3 regions of the Agrobacterium salinitolerans genome follow, and region 1 is predicted to be linked to each of the others. Evidence: riboswitches for the same ligand, from Rfam matches in the RefSeq annotation. Region 1 holds a riboswitch; each other region holds the start of a gene.

What was found. A riboswitch is a leader RNA that binds a small molecule or an ion and turns the genes downstream of it on or off. The one in region 1 is predicted to bind thiamine pyrophosphate.
Region 2: it holds a riboswitch for thiamine pyrophosphate, as region 1 does, so the genes downstream of both, thiB (thiamine ABC transporter substrate binding subunit) here and O9X91_RS10685 (ABC transporter permease) in region 1, are expected to answer to the same signal.
Region 3: it holds a riboswitch for thiamine pyrophosphate, as region 1 does, so the genes downstream of both, thiC (phosphomethylpyrimidine synthase ThiC) here and O9X91_RS10685 (ABC transporter permease) in region 1, are expected to answer to the same signal.

The regions. Positions count from the first base shown of each region.
Region 1 covers NZ_JAPZLN010000002.1:412,117-419,509, forward strand. Annotated here, with positions in the region: gene O9X91_RS10660 (MFS transporter) at 69-1,286, opposite strand; gene thiD (bifunctional hydroxymethylpyrimidine kinase/phosphomethylpyrimidine kinase) at 1,417-2,214, opposite strand; gene thiE (thiamine phosphate synthase) at 2,211-2,873, opposite strand; gene O9X91_RS10675 (hydroxyethylthiazole kinase) at 2,866-3,600, opposite strand; gene O9X91_RS10680 (ABC transporter substrate-binding protein) at 3,597-4,547, opposite strand; gene O9X91_RS10685 (ABC transporter permease) at 4,544-5,329, opposite strand; TPP riboswitch at 5,456-5,558, opposite strand; gene O9X91_RS10690 (VWA domain-containing protein) at 5,743-7,065, shown strand; gene O9X91_RS10695 (pilus assembly protein TadG-related protein) at 7,207-7,393, shown strand, end outside.
Region 2 covers NZ_JAPZLN010000001.1:1,596,209-1,603,601, reverse strand. Annotated here, with positions in the region: gene O9X91_RS07705 (ABC-F family ATP-binding cassette domain-containing protein) at 1-84, shown strand, start outside; gene O9X91_RS07700 (VOC family protein) at 180-572, shown strand; TPP riboswitch at 618-728, shown strand; gene thiB (thiamine ABC transporter substrate binding subunit) at 767-1,780, shown strand; gene thiP (thiamine/thiamine pyrophosphate ABC transporter permease ThiP) at 1,800-3,425, shown strand; gene O9X91_RS07685 (thiamine ABC transporter ATP-binding protein) at 3,422-4,138, shown strand; gene O9X91_RS07680 (M48 family metalloprotease) at 4,392-5,906, shown strand; gene leuC (3-isopropylmalate dehydratase large subunit) at 5,959-7,368, opposite strand.
Region 3 covers NZ_JAPZLN010000001.1:1,440,757-1,448,149, reverse strand. Annotated here, with positions in the region: gene O9X91_RS07005 (beta-mannosidase) at 1-268, opposite strand, end outside; gene O9X91_RS07000 (DUF1839 family protein) at 265-1,248, opposite strand; gene O9X91_RS06995 (amino acid--[acyl-carrier-protein] ligase) at 1,255-2,163, opposite strand; gene O9X91_RS06990 (acyl-CoA dehydrogenase family protein) at 2,168-3,349, opposite strand; gene O9X91_RS06985 (acyl carrier protein) at 3,349-3,600, opposite strand; TPP riboswitch at 3,783-3,894, shown strand; gene thiC (phosphomethylpyrimidine synthase ThiC) at 3,990-5,813, shown strand; gene thiO (glycine oxidase ThiO) at 5,815-6,819, shown strand; gene thiS (sulfur carrier protein ThiS) at 6,788-6,985, shown strand; gene O9X91_RS06965 (thiazole synthase) at 6,990-7,393, shown strand, end outside.

The sequences.
Region 1 (7,393 bases):
CGCGACGGCGCCAGAACCAATCTTGTATGGCAAGAAGGGCGTCGTGACGGCGCAACCGCAACTCCTGCCTACTGCAGTCTCAGCTTCAATCTGGCGTAAACCAACAAAATTAAGTAGCCGACGGCCGCCAGAACGAACGGCCCGCGAAGAGCCATTTCGCGCCCGGCCTCGTTCTCGATCAGCGACACCAATATCCCAGCAGCGATCGCACCAAGAGGCATCGATCCCCAGCCGAAGAAGCGGTAAATGCTGTTTACACGCCCCAGCAGTTCTGCCGGAATGCGGCGCTGGCGCCATGACACGGTGATTACGTTCCAAAGCATGGATGCCGCCATAAACAAGGCAATTGCTGCGCCGACCACCCACGCAGCGGAGCTGAAACCAATGGCTGCGTATGCCATTCCCCATGTCAGGAACGAGAGGTATAGCGCCGCCTGCGCGCCAATCCGTCTTGTGATGAGCGGCGCTCCCAGACTGCCAGCTACCGCGCCTGCCGCAGCCACGGACAGCAAGAATCCGTGCTCGGCGGCAGACAGCCCCAAAATCTCCTGGGAAAACAGAATAATGATTGTCGTCGCCATCGAAAACAGGAAGTTCACCATTCCCAAGGTCACGGCCAACCTGAACAGGAGGCGATCTTTTCGCATCCAGTTTATGCCCTCAACCAAAGCGGGCCAAAACCGCGCAGAGTTCGTCAGTTGAGGTGGCAATGTAATGAGCCAGACCATGCCGGCTGCAAGCACTAGCGCTGCAGCATCCAGGCCAAAAGGCACCGCGATACCCAGCCCGATCAGTACGCCTGCGAGCGGGGGGCCAATGAACTGGCCCATTAGTTGCTCTGCGCTCCACATCTGACCATTGGCAACCTCCAGATCTGCTGGTGCGACAATAGACGGCAAAATTGTTTGAGCAGCGTTGTCCCGCATTACCTCGGCAGAGCCGAGAAGAAAGGCGAGGCCGGCCAGCAGCCACACAGCCCCGGCCACCGGCTCGCTCAAAGCGAGCATCATGATAGCAATTACGATCCCCGCCCGGATCATGTCTGCACGCGCGATCAACTTGCGGCGGTCAGTTCGGTCAATGATCACGCCTGACGGCAGTGCAAACAGCAGCCAAGGCATGCTGCCGGCAGCTGCTACAGCAGCAATCGCGAGCGGATCGCGTGACATCAGCGTAGCGAGCCAAGGCAGCGCCAGAACAATCACTCCGTCGCCAAGGTTTGTAAGCGTTCCTGCCGTGAGAAGCAGGCGATAGTTTCGGTTACGAACCAAAAGCGGCATTGCCATCTCGAGCTGATCCCCTTCACTGTTTCCAGCAGCCTAAAGGGTAACTTGGCATCGTCAATGGAAATCATTCCGCATTCGTCACCTTAAGTTCGCGCCTATGGGGGTAAGCCCCACGCTCCACATATCGATATCACCCCCACCACCGATAAAAATGATGCACTGGCCCCCGCCCGTTCCCAACAGCAAGGCCCCGCCCGGCATCGAGCGCCCCATTCAGATAATCCTTCGAAAGCTCAACCGCCTCCCTTAATTCATATCCCTTTGCAAGATGAGCCGTAATCGCCGCCGCCAGTGTGCAGCCGGTGCCGTGGTCGTTTTTCGTCTCGACCCTCGGCGCGGAAAGCGCCTGCATGGCGCCATCCGCAAACAGATAATCCGTGCTCTCAGGCCCATCACCATGGCCGCCCTTGATGAGCACGGCTTTTGTGCCCGCCTTCAGGATCAATTCAGCCTGCTGGGCGATCTCGGTATCCGTCTTCGCCATGGAGGTCCCGGTCAGCAGCGCCGCTTCCGGCAGGTTCGGCGTAACGATGGTCGCGAGCGGCAGCAAGTCGCGCCGCAATGTCTCGATGGCGTCTTCATGCAGCAGCCTGTCACCGGAGGTCGCTACCATGACCGGGTCCAGCACCACCGGTTGAGATTGCCCCCGGAGCCGTTCCGCGATGGCGGCGATGGTTTCGATCCGCGATACCATGCCGATCTTCACCGCATTGATGGCGAGATCGGATAATACCGCATCCATCTGCGCAATAATGGTGGCGACCGAAACATCCTCGACCGTCGTCACGCCTTTGGTGTTCTGGGCGGTGATGGCAGTGATGACGCTGGCGGCATAGGCGCCGAGTGCGGAGAAGGTCTTGATATCCGCCTGAATACCTGCGCCGCCGCCGCTGTCGGAACCGGCAATGGTCAATGCAATGGCTGTCATGGCTGTCTCGCTTTCAGCGTGGCGTCAATTGCGGAGCGGAAGTCCTTGGTCGCGCTGGCAATATTGCCCGCGCGGAAAATGGCGGAAATGACCGCGACACCATCTGCGCCCGCCTCGATGACGGACGGCACACGCGCAAGATCGATTCCGGCGATAGCGCCCACCGGCATATCCGGCCTCCACTCCTTCAAAAGGGCGCGCAGCGTGGTAAAACCGTCTATGCCGACCGGCTTGTCCGGATTGACCTTGGAAACGGTTTCGAACACGCCGCCGATGCAAGCATAATCGACGGGCATTGAGGCTGCCCGTTCGGCATCAGTGCGATTCTTGACGGTGAGGCCGATGATCGCCTTTTCGCCGAGAATGCGCCTTGCGGTTTTGGCGTCCATGTCGTCGGCGCCGAGATGCACTCCATCGGCGCCCGAGGCGAGGGCCACATCCACCCGGTCGTTGATGACCAGCGGCACGCCGGTGCCGGCGATGGCCTCATGAATGGTGCGGGCGTTTTCGATCATCTCCCGCGTCGAGCCGTGCTTGTCGCGATATTGCAGAATAGTCGCGCCATTGAGTGCGGCTGCCAGAGCAAGCTCCGGCAGCGGCGCGACATCGCTAAGGCTTGCGTCGACCAGCGCGTTGAGGCGGTAATCAACCTTATTCATGCTCTATCCTCGCGTGATTTGTGACGTCCCCGGCGGAAATCTCGGAAAGCGCATCGAGAAACGCCGGTTCGAAGGTGCCGGGGCCTCCGGCGTGCTTGGCCGCAAGTTCGGCGGAAACGCCGGTGACGGCAAGGGCGGCGGCGGCCGCTGTCAACGCGTCCTTTTCCACCGCCATGAAGGCGGCGATGACGCCGCCCGAAAGGCAGCCCGTTCCCGTCACCTTCGCCATCCACGGATGGCCGTTGACGATCCTGACGCTGCGGGTTGTGTCGCCGAGGTGATCCACAGGCCCGGTCTCGATCCTCACCACATCAGACACATCGCCGATCAGGCTCATTTCGGCGTGATTACCGCGCACGATAGTCGGGGAAAGTGCGATGAGTTCGCGCGCGAACTCCAGCCGCGTCGGTGAGTAGTCGCAATGCACGGGGTCGACGATCCACGGCTTGCCGGATGCATTGGCGATCTCGATCGCCAGCCGGATGACCTTGCGCCGTTCTGCATCCAGCGTGCCGAGATTGACAGTCAGCGCATCTGCCTTGGCCACGAAACTCTCGATTTCCTCGAGCGAGGTGGTCATGGAAGGAATGCCGCCGACGACGGTGATGCCGTCTGCGGTGAATTTCTGCACCACGGTGTTCATCAGGCAATGCACGCGCGGGCGCGTGTTGCGCACGCGCTCCAGTATGTCGGCGGCCTTTGTTGCTGTTGGATAAGTCCTGGTCATGGCTGTTGCAGTTCCACGGCAATGTCGTCCGCCGCCGGCGCCTGCTTGATCAGCTGCATCTCCTGCATGAAAGCCCCGAAACGGGCGTAACGCGCGCGGTCGAGTGCGGAGGGACGCTTGGCGAAGCGCGGCAGCGTATCGAAGAAGGCCTGCTTGTTCAGCGCGTCATCAAGGTTAGGATAGGCCTTGATGAAAAGCTGCCAGGCTTCCTGCGGGTGGTTGGTGATGAAGATCGCTGCCTGTTCCACCGCGGAGAGGAAACGCGGCAGGCGGCCGTCTTTTACAAGATCGCGATGGGTGACGAAGATCAGCTCGTCATAGGCCGGCACGCCATGTTCCTCCGGGAAGAAGGAGCGGCCTTCATGTCCCTCTAGCTTCATCTGCGTCAGCTCGAAATTGCGGAAGCCACCCAGCGTGGCATCCACCTTGCCGGCGATCAGCGACGGCGAAAGCGAGAAGTTGACGTTGACGAGTTCGACATCGTCCTTCGTCAGCCCGTCCTTTTCCAGCATGCGCTTCAGCATGGCGTCTTCGAAGCCGGAAACGGAAAAGCCGACCTTCTTGCCTTTCAGGTCCTTCAGGCTCTTGATCGGACCATCGGCCAAAACGGTGACAGTGTTGAGCGGGGTTTCGACCAGCGTACCGAAACGCACGAGCGGCAGGCCGGCGTCGTGATCGAGATAGAGGTTCGGCTGGTAATGCACGCCGATATCGGCCTGCCTTGCCGAGACGAGGCGCGGCACGGCGGAGGGGTCTGCGGGCGGAACCAGTTCCACCTCCAGCCCGGCATCGGCAAACAGGCCGCGTTCCCTGGCGATCACCATCGGCGCATGATCCGGGTTCACGAACCATTCGAGCAATACGGTGAGCTTGTCGGCCGCCTCAGATTGCATGGGTGCTAGTACGCTTGCCGCTGCGACGACGAGGGAAAGAAGAGTTCGTTTCATGGTGCCGAAAGTCTCCGCAAGTATCTGAAAGGAATGGTGTGTTCTGTTTCCTTGGCCCAGGGAGCCAGATGGACTGTCGATAAGTCGACGACAAGCCGCAGCAGCACCGCCATGACGGCCAGAATGGTCATGGCGGCGAACATGCTGTCGGTCTGCATGCGGGCATTGGACTGGATCATCACAAACCCGAGCCCGGCCGATGCGCCCACCCATTCGCCGATGACGGCGCCGAGCGGGGCAAGCGGCGCGGCGACCCTGAGGCCTGAAATCAGCGAGGGCAACGCCAGCGGCGCACGCAACCGGGTAAGGATCTGCCAGTGGCTCGCCTCAGTCAGCGAGGCGGCGTCGAGGACGGCGCGATCGGTGCGGTTAAGGCCATCCGTGAAAGCGGAGGCGACGGGGAAGAATATGATGATAGCCGTCATGACCACTTTCGAAGCCATGCCGAAACCGAACCAGAGGACGAGGATGGGGGCGAGCACGAAGACCGGAAAGGCTTGCAACACCAGAACCATGGGCCAGACGAGACGGCCGAGGCGCGGGATGGCGGCAATGGTGAAGGCGACGACAATGCCGCCGGCGACGCCCGCCACAAGCCCGAGGGCCATTTCGCCGAGCGTTACCAGTGCCTGCCCGAACAGAAAGCCCGGCTGACGCCAGAACGCACCAGCGACATCGGCGGGCGATGGCAGGATATAGCGGGGCGGTGAAAACAGCCACGTTCCCGCCTGCCAGAAAACCAGCAGAAGACCGACTCCGATCAGTGCATGGGTGGCACGCATGAGCCGGACCTCAGACGCAGACGCACCGTGTGCGAAGGGTGGAAGGTTTCAGCATCGTCACTCGTCTCCAGATGTGGCAATCTCGGAGATCAGGCAAAGCGAAGAAGGAGAAAGGGCGGCGCCCCTTGGGCGCGACAATTCCGTTCCTACGCCGGCATGACCCGGATCAGGTTCAAGGGTCCGGCTCAACGCCATCTCAGCACCGTCTGGTGCTCCCCTCGGAAGAGATTGTTTTGTAGGACATGATCTAAAAATGTCAACGGCCTCCGCTGACAGATCATGGGTCGTATATATATTACTTAAATATAGTTATTAGTAATACCGAATTTATTGTAAATTAGTTATATCGATAAACTATATCGCAACGGCACTCAAATAAACCTCATCCGAATTCTGATAATTCGGAGATGAGCTTGAAAAACATCTGGCGGGACAAGTCTGGAAACTTTGCAATTCTTAGTGCTCTGTTGATCATACTGATCGTCGGATCTGCCGGCGTTGCGCTGGATGTCGTTCGGGCCATGAGCGTGAAATCCGATCTTCAGATGGCAGCGGACTCTGCGGCTCTGGCCGTGGTTGCGGAAAGTTCAGCCAGTGCCGAGGCTGCACGGCGAATGGCCAGCAACGGCGTCATTTCGGTCGGAAAGGAAGAGGCTGAGGCTTTTTTTCACAGCAATCAGCGAGGGAACCCGGAATATCGCCTATTGGCGCTCGATGTACAGGTGAAGAAGAATGGCACCGTGATCGAATCGTCAGTGAGTTTTAAGGCTTCGCTTAATACAACGCTCTCCAGAGTACTGGGAAAGGATTTCCTGACTGTCTCCGGCAGTGCAACTGCCAAATATGAGACGGAAACCTATACCGATTTCTATCTGCTGCTCGATAACTCGCCTTCCATGGGTGTCGGCGCAACGCCCGCCGATGTGGCAACGATGAAAGTTGCCCTCGGTTGTGAGTTCGCCTGCCATCTCTCATTGCCAGACGGGTCTTCCAATCCCAACAGCAGCTATTTCCGGCTCAGAAACAAGGATCCGAAGGCCCGAGGTTACATAAACGCGACGACGCGCATTGACGTGGTCGCAAAGGCAACCGCAAGCTTAATGGATACTGCCGAGGACACTCGCAAAAGACCCGACCAGTATCGCATTGCGGTCTATACTTTTGGAAAGACAGCAGAGGATGCCTTTTTTAACAAAGACCTTCCGGAAATTGTCTCGCGCACCTCGGATTTGCAGGGGGCCAAAAAAAAGGTCAAAGAAATTGAGTTGATGTCAGTTCCAGACCATCATTACAAAAGCGACCAGCATACGAATTTCGACCGTGCACTGACGAGAATCATACCGAAGATGGGAACATCGGGGAATGGCGCGAGTTCCGCTACACCTGAAAAAATCCTGTTCTTCGTGTCGGATGGCGTGGCCGATGCTGCAAAGGCCGCATGTACCAAGAAAAAGATTTGGAATGGACGCTGCCAGGAACCCATAGACACCAAGCTGTGCGACAACCTCAAGAAACAAGGATTCCGTATCGCCGTGCTTTACACGACGTATCTGCCGCTTCCTGATAATCCTCACTACAAGAATTGGATCGCACCATTCGAAACGGAAATCGGCCCGCGCATGCAAGCCTGCGCCTCCCCTGGCCTGTTCTTCGAGGTCAGTCCTTCGCAGGGCATCAGCGAGGCCATGTCGGCGCTTTTTAAAAAGGCGATCAGCTCGCCACGCCTGACCAACTGATGACCAGCATAGCGGAAGGCTGGTTGGATCGGTATTTAGTTATTTAGGAAATTAGATTTATCGAAAATTAGTTATCCTTTGAAACTGCCCTTCAACATTCTTTTTCTAAGTTCTGTCTCCAAAAGCGCTATGGGGGCAGATTTGAAAAATATCTGGCAGGATAGATCAGGAAATTTCGGAATTCTAACTGCTTTGCTTTTGGTGCCGCTCATCGGTACGGCCGGCGTTGCGCTGGATGTGACTCACAGCATGGCCGTAAAATCCGATCTGCAGATGGCAGCGGATGCCGCAGCCCTTGCGGTGGTTGCCGATACATCGTCGAGTGTTC
Region 2 (7,393 bases), on a different contig from region 1:
ATGTCGAAGCTGCGCGACAAGCTGGAAGTCATGGAAGAAGAATGGCTGGAACTGGAGATGCTTCGCGAGGAACTGGAGGGCTGAAGGCATCAGTCCTTCCTTTGCCGGTCCTCCTTCGGCCTTTGACAGAAAAGCAGAATTGCCGTTCTATGCCGGCGTTCGCTTGGAGGAGTTGAAAAATGCGCATGATTTTTGTCAATCTGCCGGTCAAGAACATCGAGACGTCAAGAAACTTCTTTACTGCTCTCGGTTTCAGCTTCAACCCGGAATATTCAGATGACCACACACTCTGCATGATCGTGGAAGAGAATATCTTCGTGATGCTTCTGCAGGAGGGACGTTTCCGCGATTTCATCAACGGCGACATTGCCGATGCGACGCGAACCACCGAGGTTCTGACCTGTCTTTCCGCCGGAAGCAGGGAGGAAATCGACCGGATGATCGCCACGGCGCTCGCCTCCGGCGGTGGCAGCTGGAAGCCCGTGCAGGATCATGGCTTCATGTATGCCGGCAGCTTTCAGGACCCCGACGGACATGTCTGGGAACTGGTGCATATGACGGAACAGGGCTGACCTCGGCCATCTTGCCAATCAGGGACGGCGGGATTACACCATCATCTTGATCTAACGGGGTGTCTTTTGCGCTTTGGTGTAAAAGGCTGAGAGGCTTGCCAACCCGAAGAACCTGATCCGGTTCATACCGGCGGAGGGATTAGACGGCTTTAACGCAGACGGCTATTTCCCTATCGTTTTTTGAGGAGATACCCGTGCACCGTCGTCTTTTCCTGAATTCCCTCGTTGCCGCCTCGCTGTTTCTGCCCGGTCTTGCCATTGCACAGGATAGACAGGAACTAACCGTCTACACCTATGAGAGTTTCGTTTCCGAATGGGGTCCCGGCCCCAAGGTGAAGGAGGCCTTCGAGAAGGTTTGTAATTGCACGGTCAATTTCGTCGGCGTGGCCGATGGCGTGGCGCTGCTCAATCGTCTGAAGCTTGAAGGGGCGGGGTCCAAGGCGGATGTCGTCGTCGGTCTCGACACCAATCTTGTCGCGGAAGCAAAACAGACCGGTCTGTTCGATGTCAGCGGCATCGATGCATCGGCGGCCAAAGTGCCGGGCGGTTATACGGACGATGTTTTCATTCCCTATGATTACGGTCATTTCGCTGTCATCTATGATACGCAGACGGTGAAAAGCCCGCCGACGAGCCTGAAAGACCTCGTGGAAGGCGACCCCTCGCAGAAAATCGTCATTCAGGATCCGCGCACCTCCACGCCGGGGCTCGGCCTGCTGCTATGGGTGAAATCGGTTTACGGCGACAAGGCCCCGGAGGCTTGGGAAAAGTTCAGGAAGCGCATTCTCACCGTCACGCCGGGCTGGTCGGAATCCTATGGCCTCTTCACCAAGGGTGAGGTGCCGATGGTGCTCTCCTACACCACCTCGCCCGCCTATCACATGGTCGCTGAAAAAACGGATCGTTATCAGGCCGCCGCCTTTTCCGAAGGACATTACATCCAGATCGAGGTTTCCGGTCTCCTCAAAAACGCGCCGCGCAAGGAACTGGCAAAGCAGTTCCTCGCTTTCACGCTAACATCCGGTTTTCAGGATGCCATTCCGGAAAACAACTGGATGATGCCGGTCGCGGCGACCTCTAAGCCTTTGCCGGAGGCGTTTTCCAAACTCGTGGTGCCGCAGAAGACTTTCCTGATGGATCCGGAAGAGGTAGCGAGGAACCGCAAGGCATGGATCGATGAATGGCTTGCCGCCATGAGCATGAATTGAGGAAGGGGCACACCCGCGCATGATGCCGCGTCGCGATTACCGACGGTCGATCATTTTCGGAACGGCGGCTTTTGCTGCCGTTTTCCTGTTCATGGCGCTCGCGGTTGCGGCTCTCCTGTCTTTTGATGCCGGCGCGCCCGCTGCCGGCATCATGGATGCCTATACGCTGCGCATCCTGCGTTTCACGCTTTATCAGGCAACGCTCTCCACCCTTCTTTCCCTTTTTCTCGGCCTGCCGGTGGCACTGGCGCTTTGCCGTCGGCGCGAGTTTCCAGGAAGAATCTGGATCGTCAGACTGATGGCGGTGCCGATGGGTCTGCCTGTGATCGTCGGCGCTTTCGGTATCATCACCATCTGGGGCAGGCAGGGCGTTTTGAATTCGGCCCTTGTTTTTGCCGGGGCGGATGAGCCGTTCAGCATTTACGGTCTTTCCGGCATTCTTATTGCCCATGTGTTTTTCAATCTGCCGCTTTCGGTGCGGCTGATGCTGGCCGGGCTGGAGCGTATTCCGGGCGAATATTGGCGCATGGCGGCGAGCCTCGGTATGGGTCCGGTTTCGATTTTCCGTTTTATCGAATGGCCGGCGGTCGCGCGTCTCATCCCCGGTATTGCCGGGCTTGTCTTCATGCTGTGCGCCACCAGCTTCACGCTCGTTCTTCTTTTGGGCGGCGGGCCGGCGGCAACGACGCTGGAGGTGGCGATCTATCAGGCGCTGCGGTTCGATTTCGATCCGCAGCGGGCGATTGCGCTTTCGGTTTTGCAGATTGCCCTCACCGCAATTCTGCTCGGCCTTCTTGCCTTTTTGCCGTCGCCCGAAGCGGAGATTCCCTCGCTTGGCCGTTCCCTTCGCCGTTTCGATGGAAAAGGCGTCGGCGCCCGTCTTTGGGATGGCGTGGCAATCGTGTTCGCTGTTCTGCTGATCGGGCTGCCGCTTGCTGCCATCGCTGTTTCGGGTTTGAGGGCCGATCTGCCGCGCCTTCTGTCCGCGCCGATTTTCCTGCGCGCGGCGGTGGCCAGTCTTGCAATTGCCGCACTGTCCGCAGCTCTTGTTGTGCTCTGCTGCATGGCGATCATCGGCGCGCGACAGGCGATAGGCTCCAGACGGCAGGCGGGGCAACCCCTGCGCTTCCTCTCCGCCATGCTGGGGGCGGGGTCTTCGCTGGTGCTTTTGGTGCCGCCTGTCGTATTGGGAAGCGGGTGGTTCCTGTTATTGCGGGTTTTCGGCGATGTCAGCTTCTATGCGCCGGTCCTCGTGGCGCTCATCAATATGCTGATGGCTTTGCCGCTTGCCATGCGGGTGCTGGAACCGGCTTTCACCAGTCATTTTTTGCGCACCGGCCGGCTTTCCGCCAGTCTCGGGCTTCAGGGCTTGACGCGGCTGCGGTTCGCCGATCTTCCGGTTCTGTGGCGGCCGCTGGCCATGGCGTTTTCCTTCGCCATGGCCCTGTCTCTCGGCGATTTAGGTGCGGTTGCCCTGTTCGGGTCGGAAAGTTTCGTCACCCTGCCATGGCTGGTTTACAGCAGCATGGGCAGCTATCGTACCAATGACGCCGCCGGTTATGCCTTCCTTCTCGGTATCGTCTGCCTGCTGCTTGCCGCAGGCGGTGTTGCGCGGCAATCCCCATCAGCAAGGGCGAGCATATGACCGGCGAGGATTTTGCCGTTGAACTCAACAAGGTCAGGCTGCGGCTTGGAACGCAGGATTTCGACCTCGATTGCACATTCCCGCAGAGCCGGATAACCGCTGTCGTTGGCGCGTCCGGTTCGGGCAAGTCGACGCTTCTCAACCTCGTCGCCGGTTTCGAGGTGCCGGATTCCGGCCGCGTGATGATCGGTGGGCAGGACATGGCGGCGCTCGATCCTTCGGAGAGACCGGTCTCATCGATCTTCCAGGATAATAATCTTTTCGCCCATCTCGATATCTTCACCAATGTCGCTCTCGGTGTCAGCCCCGGGCTGAAATTACGTGTGGAAGACCGGGAACGGATTGAGATGGCCCTCGTCCGCGTCGGTCTTGCGGGTTTCGACAAACGTTTGCCGGGCACGCTTTCCGGCGGAGAAAGGCAGAGGGCGGCGCTGGCGCGCGCGCTGGTCAGAAAAAAACCGGTCATGCTGCTCGACGAGCCATTTGCCGCACTCGATCCGGGACTGCGGGCAGGTATGGCCTCCCTGCTTCTCGACTTGCATGGAGAAACAAAAAACACGGTGATTATTGTCACCCACCATCCTGACGACATAAAGAAGCTGGCGCAGCAGGTGGTTTTTCTTGATCGCGGCCGGGTTGTCTATGTCGGCTCTACCGCAGATTTCTTCGCCACACAAAATGTGAAGGCGGTGGACAGTTTTCTGAACGGGTGATCGCCTTATTTTCGACGTGTGCCGCTGGCAATCGATTTAGATGACTTCAATGGCGCTAATTTGCACTTGCCAGTTTCAAGTTGTTGCCCGAGAAAAGATGGGAATTATTGCGTTCTTCAGGAATAATCCGGACTTGATGGATCGTTTTTACCGTTTCGGCATTCATCGCCCGTTGGGGCGAATCTGTTATTCTGGTCTGCAATTAACGGATGATCAGGAACGTTAGGGGCAGGCATAGAGAATGAGAAATAGCATGACCGCAGAGGGGAGGCTCTTCTCCCGTTCAGGCCTTCGCCGTTCGGGCAGGATGGTTGTCGCCTGTTCCGTGCTGACGGCGTCTGCCGTGTTCCTGTCGTCGTGTCAGTCTCTCTTCAGCCCGGCATACCAGTCCACCTTGCGGCCGTCGGATAATCCGCAAACGGTCGAACAAGTGCAGAAGAATGATCCGCGCGCCCAGATGGGTGCACGGGAACATCCGCGCATCGTGGCAAGTTATGGCGGCGAATATCGTGACGCTAAGACGGAGCGGCTTGTCGCCCGCATCGCCGGTGCTCTGACGGCTGTTTCGGAAAACCCGCAACAGTCCTACCGCATCACTATCCTTAACTCGCCGGCCATCAACGCCTTTGCGCTGCCGGGCGGATATCTTTACGTGACGCGCGGACTGCTAGCGCTTGCCAACGATGCTTCGGAAGTGGCCGCCGTGCTTTCGCATGAAATGGGCCATGTCACCGCCAATCACGGCATCGAACGCCAGCGCCGCGAAGAGGCGGAGGTGATTGCCAGCCGCGTGGTTGCCGAAGTGCTGTCGAGCGATCTTGCTGGCAAGCAGGCGCTTGCGCGCGGCAAGCTGCGGCTCGCGGCCTTTTCGCGCCAGCAGGAATTGCAGGCGGATGTGATCGGCGTGCGCATGCTGGGCGAGGCCGGTTACGACCCCTTTGCCTCGCCGCGTTTTCTGGATTCCATGGCGGCCTATGCGCGCTTCTCCTCGGCCGACCCTGAAAACGACCAGAGCCTCGACTTTCTTTCCAGCCACCCCAACACGCCGCAGCGCATCGAGCTTGCGCGGCGTCATGCACGCGCCTTCGGCCAGGACGGCCAGGTCGGGGATCGTGGTCGCGACTGGTTTCTGGATGGCATAGACGGCCTGCTTTATGGCGACAGCCCGCAGGAGGGTTATGTCCGCGGCCAGACATTCCTGCACGGAACGCTTGGCATTCGTTTCGATGTGCCGGAAGGTTTCGTCATCGACAACAAGGTCGAGGCCGTTCTGGCGACGGGACCGGGCGATATGGCGATCCGTTTCGACGGCGTCGCCGATCCGAAACAGACGAGCCTTGCCAATTATCTGACCAGCGGCTGGGTTGCCGGCCTGTTGCCGGAAACCGTCAAGGAAACGAAGATCAACGGTCTGGAGGCTGCGACAGCCCGGGCAAGTGCGGATAAATGGGACTTTGACGTGACCGTCATTCGTGTCGGCCAGCAGATATTCCGTTTCCTGACGGCCGTGCCGAAGGGCAATACCCAGCTCGATTCTATCGCCAACATATTGCGCACCAGCTTCCGCAAGATGACGCCGCAGGAAATTGCCTCGCTGAAGCCGCTGAGGGTGCGGGTGGTGACTGTGAAGCCCGGTGAAACCGTGGCGACGATGGCGGCGCGGATGATGGGAACCGACCGGAAGCTCGACATGTTCCGCATGATCAATGCCATGAGCGCCACGGCGACGCTGCAGCCCGGCCAGCGTGTGAAGATTATTTCCGAATAAACAAAAACCCCGGATCGCTCCGGGGTTTGCTGTTCAAGCCATCATGCGGCAATCATTGCCACTCACGCACGTCGACGAAATGACCGGCGATCGCCGCCGCTGCCGCCATAGCTGGCGAGACAAGGTGAGTGCGGCTCTTATAGCCCTGACGGCCCTCGAAATTGCGGTTCGAGGTGGAGGCGCAGCGTTCGCCGGGTTTCAGGCGGTCATCATTCATGGCAAGGCACATGGAGCAGCCCGGTTCGCGCCATTCGAAACCGGCTTCGAGGAAAATCTTGTCCAGACCTTCCTGTTCCGCCTGTTCCTTCACGAGACCGGAGCCCGGCACGATCATGGCCGAAACGGTGGGAGCGACTTTACGGCCGTCAACGATCTTCGCCGCCGCGCGCAAATCCTCGATGCGGCCATTGGTGCAGGAGCCGATGAAGACGCGGTCGATGGCGATATCGGTGATGCGCGTGCCGGGCTTCAGGCCCATATACTCAAGCGCACGCCACTTGGAGGCGCGCTTGTTTTCTTCCTCGATGTCATCGGGATTGGGAACAATGCCTTCAACGGAGGTCACATCTTCCGGAGACGAACCCCAGGAGACGATGGGCGGCAGGTTGGCCGCATCCAGCACCACGACCTTGTCGTAATGGGCGCCTTCGTCGGATTTCAGCGTTTTCCAATAGGCGATGGCCTGTTCCAGCGTTTCACCCTTCGGCGAGCGCGGCTTGTCCTTGATGTAATCAAAGGTGGTTTCATCCGGTGCGATAAGACCCGCACGCGCGCCGCCCTCAATGGTCATGTTACAGACCGTCATGCGGCCTTCCATGGAGAGCGAGCGGATCGCCTCGCCGGCAAATTCGATCACGTGGCCGGTGCCACCCGCCGTGCCGATCTCCCCGATAATGGCGAGGATGATGTCCTTGGCGGTAACGCCATCAGGAACTTTACCGTCGACACGCACCAGCATGTTCTTGGCTTTCTTCTGGATCAGCGTCTGCGTCGCCAGAACATGCTCCACTTCCGAGGTGCCGATGCCATGCGCCAGTGCGCCAAAGGCGCCGTGGGTCGAGGTGTGGCTGTCGCCGCAGACGATCGTCATGCCGGGCAGGGTGAAACCTTGTTCGGGGCCGACGATATGGACAATGCCCTGGCGCTTGTCGCGCTCGGAATAATATTCGACGCCGAAATCCTTGGCGTTCTGCGCAAGCGCTTCCACCTGAATGCGGCTTTCCTCGTTCTTGATGCCTTCCAGCCTGTCGGCCGTGGTCGGAACGTTGTGATCCACAACGGCCAGCGTGCGGGCAGGCGAATGCACGGGGCGACCGGCCATGCGCAGGCCTTCGAAGGCCTGCGGGCTCGTCACCTCATGGACGAGGTGACGGTCGATGTAGAGAAGACAGGTTCCGTCTGGGTCGCGATTGACGACGTGGTCGTCCCAGATCTTGTCATATAAGGTGCGGGGTGCGCTCATGGCTCTATGCCTTGTCATGGAAAAG
Region 3 (7,393 bases), on a different contig from region 1:
CGAAGCGCAGGGCGGCACGCTCCCGGGCATCGGAAATCATTGTCAGCCGGTACCAGGCATCCCTGTCATTGAGGGGGCGCGGAGCGAGACGGTCGAATTTTCCGGCCGCCTCCAGAGCCTGCGCCACGGTGCCGGGAACGGAAACGTGAAGGCTTTCGAGCGATGCGGGAATATCGGCCGGCGTCTCATAGGCATCGGCCGGTGTCAGCGTCAGCGTCCAGCCTTCACTCAGCGATTCCTCGCTTTCGCCGGGAAGATAAGTCCTCACGCGGCCTCGCTGGCATCAGTGAGTTTAGTCGAAAGCGCTTCCATTACGCCGTCCCATGCATCCGCTGCTGGATCGAGCACGGTGGCCAGCGCATCAAATTTGCGGCGGGTGACGGCGCGGGCAAGCTGGAACTGCACGGTCTTGGCAACCTCGGAAATCTTGAGCGCGTGGTCTCTTGCTTCAGAAAAACCGTCCGCGTCCAGCCATTCGAAGTGGCTTGCCGCCAGTTCGAAATTGGCGCCGAGCTGGCGCAGCGTGTTGAACGCGTATTTGTGAAAAAAACCGAAGGGTCGGTCGGCGACCTTTTCCACCTGCGTCGGAAAAACGCCGGCAAAAGCGCGGACCGGATTGGTGGAGGGCCGTCTGGAAAAATGGAACTTCAGGAGCCGTTCGGCCGTCTTGCGAATATGTGCGGGCGAGGGGCTGCTATCCGCGAATTTTGCAAATTCGGTATAGGGCAGGAAGGGTGGGTCGGTCTCGGCGAGATGATGCTGGAACAGACCGTCAAAATCTTCGCCTGCAAGATGGAAAAAGCCGGCATTGTGGAAATAGTCGAGTTCGCGGTTTTCGAGGTCGAGCCGGTTGATGGCGACGGTGGTCTTGCCATGTTCTTTCCGATAGCCCACCCCATGGGTATCAGGCATATAGAAGCTGTCCATCTCGATCAGGCAGATGCGGCCGCGTGCGAGCTGCGCGTCGATGTGATTTTCCACCCTGTCGAAGATCGCAAGCTCGGTGGTGCGAACGCCATAAAGCGCCTCGAGGTCTTCCAGCGGCACCTTGAAGAAGGTGAACTGGTCGCCTTCGAAATCCTGCGTCAGCGTGAAACCGAACATGGCCTCTGGCGGCAGGCCCTTCGAGGCCAGCACTTCGATCCACAAATCGATGTAGCAATTGGTTTCCGGCCACATTCTCTCGGAGGAATGGAGCGGATGCTGCACATAATTTTGGGGATCGAGACCGGGAAAAATCTGCCGCATGAATGATCAGCCCCAGAGCGTTTCCACGACCTTCGCAGGCCATTTCTTCACATCGAGACCATGATGCGCAAACAGCGCCAGCGCGATGCGCTCAAGGCCGAAACCGACGCAGGCGGTATGGGCAACATCGCCATTATCGAGGTTCAGGCCCCACTTCTGGCCGAAAGCATCCTGGTGGTAGTTGAAACTCATGCAGGCTGTTGGGTTCGTCGTCGATGTGACCGGGATCAAGAGTTCGAATTTCAGGTTCTGGTCGCGCTGGTTGTTGGCGAGCATTTTTCCGGCGCGGCCGAAGAAGGGATCGTTGGCGATATCGATGGTGACGTCGAGCCCGACCGCTTTCATCATTTCCACGCCGCGATCCATCCAGGTCTGGCGGAATTCGGTGACGTTCGCCTCGGTGCCCATGCAGACATATTCACGCATGCGGAAAAGCTGCTGGCGCGCCGGATCCTTGGAGGGTTCATGGCGGAAGCAATAGGACTGGATGTCATAGAGGCCGCCGCCGGCAGGTAGCGCGCCGCGCTTGGCAATCGTCGGATAAAGGGGGTAGCAGGCCGCCGGCGTCAGCACGATGTCGGTGGCTTTCTGGTCCTTGGTCCAGTCGCCGCCCTCATCCATCGTCTTCAGCAGGCTGACATGGTCGAGCTCACAGCCGCAGAAGGAATGGACCGTGCCGGCGAGCTGCGGGAAGCTCTTCATGTAACCGCTCTTTTCGAAATAGGCGCGGTTGATGCCGGGCGGGAAGCGGATCGCTTCGGCGCCGTCAGCGCCACCGGTGCGGTCGATCAGCCGCTCGAAGGCGGCAATCACATCCTCGAACTGGCCGCTGCGTCCATAAAGACCGTCCACACCGGTTTCAATCAGCAGGCCTTCTTCGAACAGTCGATCGAGAAACGATGTTTGCATGTCCATGGTCTTATCCCAAGAGGCTGGTGTCCTGCTTGTGAACCAGCAGGAGATTGGCGGAATTGCCGAGAATGCGGTCGTTGGAAATCATCAGCCGGGCGGAATGTGCGTCGCGCAGGTGTCGGCCGAGACTGTAGGGTGTGCCGTTCTTGTAGCCCATGATGCCGCAGACCAGCATGGCGTGGTCGATGATCTCGAGAATGGTTTCCGAAGAGCAGATCTTCACATTGTTCATGGCGACGGCAAAGGCCATGGACATCAGTTTTTCGGGGTCGCTCTTGGTGTCCTCGTAAGCCTTGATGCCGGCGATGATGTTGGATTTCACGACCTGCAGCTTGGTGGAAACTTCAGCAAGGCGGATTGCGCCGGGAGGAGCGGTGCCCGGCGATTTGCGCGCCGCGGCTCTGACGAAAGACTGGGCGCGCAGCACGGCGTCCGAGGCGATGCCATACCAGACGGCGCTCCACAGGAGATGCGAGCTTGCAAGCATGGATTGTGCGGCGATTTCGGCAAAGGGTTTCGGGAATATCTGCGCCGCCGGCGCTTCGCCGCGGAACAGGAAGCCGTCCGAACAGGTGCCACGCATGCCGAGCGTATCCCAGACATGGGTCTTTTCGAGCGTGTACTGATTTTTCAGGAAGACGGTCATCACCTGGTCGGCGGGCGCGGCATCCTTGTGAGCGCGCGAGGTGATGAGGATCGCATCGGCATTGCTGCCATAGGAAATGACGGTGGCATCCTTTTCCAGCCGGCAGCTATCGCCTTCGACTTCGATCGCACAGATGGAGTTGCGCAGATTGCCGCCGATGCCGCCTTCCGTGGTGGCGGAGCCGAGCAGGAGCTGTTCGTTGGCAACGCGACGCATGAAGCCCGGATGCCAGTTGCTCTCGACGCCATGTTCCACAAGGCTTGACAGCTTGATGTGGTGCATGGCGAAAATCATCGCGGTTGCCGAACATGCCTGCCCGAGCCGGGCGCAGATATCGGCGATTTCCTGTAAGGAAGCGCTTTCGCCGCCCAGCGAAGAGGGGACCTGAATGCCGAGCAGACGTTCCTGTCGCAGCGCATCAACAGCTTCCTGCGGAAAGCGGCCGGTGACATCTACCGCATCCGCATGTCTGGCGGCAATTGCCGCGACACGGCCCGCGCGCGCGGACAGCGTTTCATCCTGCGGCGCTACGGTGACGTTCATCAGGCTGCCTCTTTACCATCCAGAATGAGCTTAACGGTGTCTTCAATCGCCCTGATGCTCGCAAAGGATTTGCGGTTCAGGAGATTGTCGGGGAATTCGATGTCGAATGCCTCTTCGATGCCGAGCATCAATTGTACCGACGCAAAGGAAGAAAGGCCCGCTGCATAAAGATCGGCTTCGTCTGCAATCGTATCGACGGGGGTTGGAAGCTGGCCGAATTTTGCCAGTATTTCACGAATAGTCGCATTCATTCCGACGTATCTCCAATGAAATCAACATTAGGTAGGTTTGTGCTTATCGTTATGCCGCAAACGATAATATTCGCCTAAACCGTTAGGTTAATTACAACTAACGGCAGCATGCGACATTCCCGCACCTTTGCCAAGTACGGATCGTCGGCCTTGACAAATGCCGGGCGGTGTTTTTTGCTGGGACCATTCACCAGGGGTGTCCCGTCAAGGGGCTGAGATTCTGCTTTCATGCGCAGTGACCCGTTGAACCTGATCCAGTTCATACTGGCGTAGGGACGGTGCAAAGACCTGATGTCGGGCGGGCGCATGACGTTGCGTTTCGGCAATTCGGTATTTTCCATCATTCCGGCTCGAACTGGGTCTCCACTGTCAAACTTTGGAGCCTCAAGATGAATATCGCTGCCAAGACTATCCCGCTTACGGTCACCACCGGGCCGCATGCCGCCTCCAAGAAAATCCACAAAGCCGGCATTCTACATCCCCATATCCGCGTGCCGATGCGCGAGATCGCCGTTCATCCCACAGCCGGCGAACCGCCGGTGACGGTCTATGATTCTTCCGGCCCCTATACCGATCCTGCCCATGCCGTTTTGATTGAAAAGGGTCTGCCGCGCCTGCGTCAAGACTGGATCGTGGCCCGCGGTGATGTCGAGGCTTATGAGGGGCGACACGTCAAGCCGGAGGATAACGGCTTTGCCACAGGCGAGCGCCTGACGCCTGAATTCGGTGTGCGTCACCAGCCGCTGAAAGCGACGGCGGGCAAGGCGGTGACGCAACTTGCCTATGCCAGGGCGGGCATTATCACGCCGGAAATGGAATTCATCGCCATCCGCGAAAATCTCGGGCGCGAGGCCGTGAAAGAAAAGCTCGCGCGTGACGGCGAAAGCTTTGGCGCGCATATTCCTGATTATGTCACGGCGGAATTCGTGCGTCAGGAAGTGGCGTCGGGCCGCGCCATCATTCCGGCCAATATCAACCACCCGGAACTTGAGCCGATGATCATCGGCCGCAATTTTCTCGTCAAGATCAACGCCAATATCGGCAATTCCGCCGTCACCTCCTCCATGGCTGAAGAGGTGGAGAAGATGGTTTGGGCCATCCGCTGGGGTGCGGATACCGTCATGGACCTGTCGACCGGCCGCAACATCCACAATATCCGCGAATGGATCATCCGCAACTCGCCGGTGCCGATCGGCACGGTGCCGCTTTATCAGGCGCTTGAGAAGGTCAACGGCATTGCCGAAGATCTGAGCTGGGAAGTGTTCCGCGACACGCTGATCGAGCAGGCGGAACAGGGCGTGGATTATTTCACCATCCATGCCGGCGTGCGGCTGCATTACATCCCGCTCACCGTCAACCGCGTCACCGGCATCGTTTCGCGCGGCGGCTCGATCATGGCCAAGTGGTGTCTGCATCACCACAAGGAAAGTTTCCTTTATGAGCATTTCGACGAGATTTGCGACATTTGCCGCGCCTATGACGTCTCCTTCTCGCTTGGTGATGGCCTGCGTCCCGGGTCGATTGCCGATGCCAATGACGCGGCTCAGTTTGCCGAGCTGGAGACGCTCGGCGAGTTGACGCAGATCGCCTGGGCGAAGGATTGCCAGGTGATGATCGAAGGCCCCGGCCATGTGCCGATGCACAAGATCAAGGAAAACATGGACAAGCAGTTGAAGACCTGCGGCGAGGCGCCCTTTTATACGCTCGGGCCGCTCACCACCGATATTGCGCCCGGTTACGATCACATCACGTCGGGCATCGGTGCTGCGATGATCGGCTGGTTCGGAACGGCGATGCTCTGCTACGTCACGCCCAAGGAACATCTCGGCCTGCCTGACCGTAACGACGTGAAGGTCGGCGTCATCACCTACAAGATCGCTGCCCACGCCGCCGATCTCGCCAAGGGGCATCCGGCAGCACAGGTGCGGGACGATGCGCTGTCGCGCGCGCGGTTCGAGTTCCGTTGGGAGGACCAGTTCAACCTGTCGCTGGACCCGGATACGGCGCGCTCCTTCCATGACGAGACGTTGCCAAAGGAAGCGCACAAGGTCGCGCATTTCTGCTCCATGTGCGGGCCGAAATTCTGCTCGATGCGGATTTCCCACGATATCCGCGCCGAGGCGCAGAAGGAGGGGCTGGAGGCCATGGCCGCACGCTTCAAGGAAGGCGGTGAGCTTTACATGCCGCTCGCGACCCCTGCGGATGCCGAATAGCATGCGCGTTCTGGTCAAGGGAACGGGGGTCGCCGGTTTGACGGCGGCCTTCGAACTGGTGCGGACCGGCGTTACTGTCGAGGTCTGCGAGCGCAATGCCGAACCTTCTCGCGGTGCATCCTGGTATGCGGGCGGCATGTTGGCGCCCTGGTGCGAGCGTGAAAGCGCTGAAGCGGCGGTTCTGACGCTCGGTCAGGCGGCGCTCGACTGGTGGGATGACGCGACACCCGGCCTTGTCGTGCGGCACGGTACGCTGGTCGTTGCGCCAGCCCGCGACAAGGTGGAGCTTTCGCGTTTCGCATCGCGGACCGCTGGCTATCGCTGGGTGGATGAGGGCGAAATCGCCGCGCTGGAGCCTGATCTTGCCGGGCGATTTCGTTCCGGGCTTTATTTCCCGGGCGAGGGGCACCTCGATCCGCGTCTTGCACTGAAATCGCTGCATGAGCGGCTCTGCACCATGGGTGTACGGTTCCATATGGGTATCCCGTTGGATGAAGAGCCGTTCGACCGCGTGGTGGATTGCACTGGCTCTGCGGCAATCGGCGGGATTTCCGATCTTCGCGGTGTGCGGGGAGAAATGCTCTATCTCGCCACGCCGGAGGTTTCCCTGTCTCGTCCTGTCCGGCTGCTGCATCCGCGCATTCCGCTTTACATCGTGCCGCGCGAGCCGGGTCGTTTCATGGTGGGCGCAACGATGATCGAGACGGAAGATGCGGGCGCCATTTCCGCCCGCTCAATGATGGAATTCCTGAATGCCGCCTATGCCGTGCATCCGGCTTTCGCGGAGGCGGAAATCATCGAGACGGGCACCGGCGTGCGCCCCGCCTATCCTGACAATCTGCCTGATGTCACGCAGGATGGCCGGACCATTTTCATCAACGGCGCGCACCGGCACGGCTTTCTGCTGTCGCCGGCGATGGCGCGGAAGGCGGCTGAAGTCGTTTGCCAAACTCTCTCTCAAAAGGAACGGGATCATGAAACTTCTGGTGAATGGCGACGAGCTTGATCTCGCCGCCGAGACGCTGGCCGGCCTGCTTGCCAGCCTCGAATACGAGGGTGAGTGGCTGGCGACGGCGGTGAACGGTGACCTGGTGCATTCGGAAGAGCGCGCCGATTATAGGTTGAAGGCCTTTGACCGTATCGAAATCCTCTCGCCGATGCAGGGAGGCTGAAACCATGCTGACGCTCTATGGCCGCGAGGTCTCATCCCGTCTCCTGCTCGGCACAGCGCGCTATCCGTCTCCTGCCGTGCTTGCCGACGCCGTGCGGGCGAGCAACACAGATATTCTGACAATTTCGCTGCGCCGGGAAACGGCGGGCGGCAAGAAGGGCGGTCAGTTTTTCGAGCTTATCCGCGAGCTGGATCGCCACATTCTGCCCAATACCGCCGGCTGCCACACGGTCAAGGAAGCGGTGCTGACGGCAAAGATGGCCCGCGATGTGTTCCGCACTAACTGGATCAAGCTGGAGGTTATCGGCCATCACGATACGTTGCAGCCCGATGTCTTCGCACTTGTCGAGGCGGCGAAAATCCTCTGCGACGATGGTTTCGAGGTCTTTCCTTATACGACGGACGATCT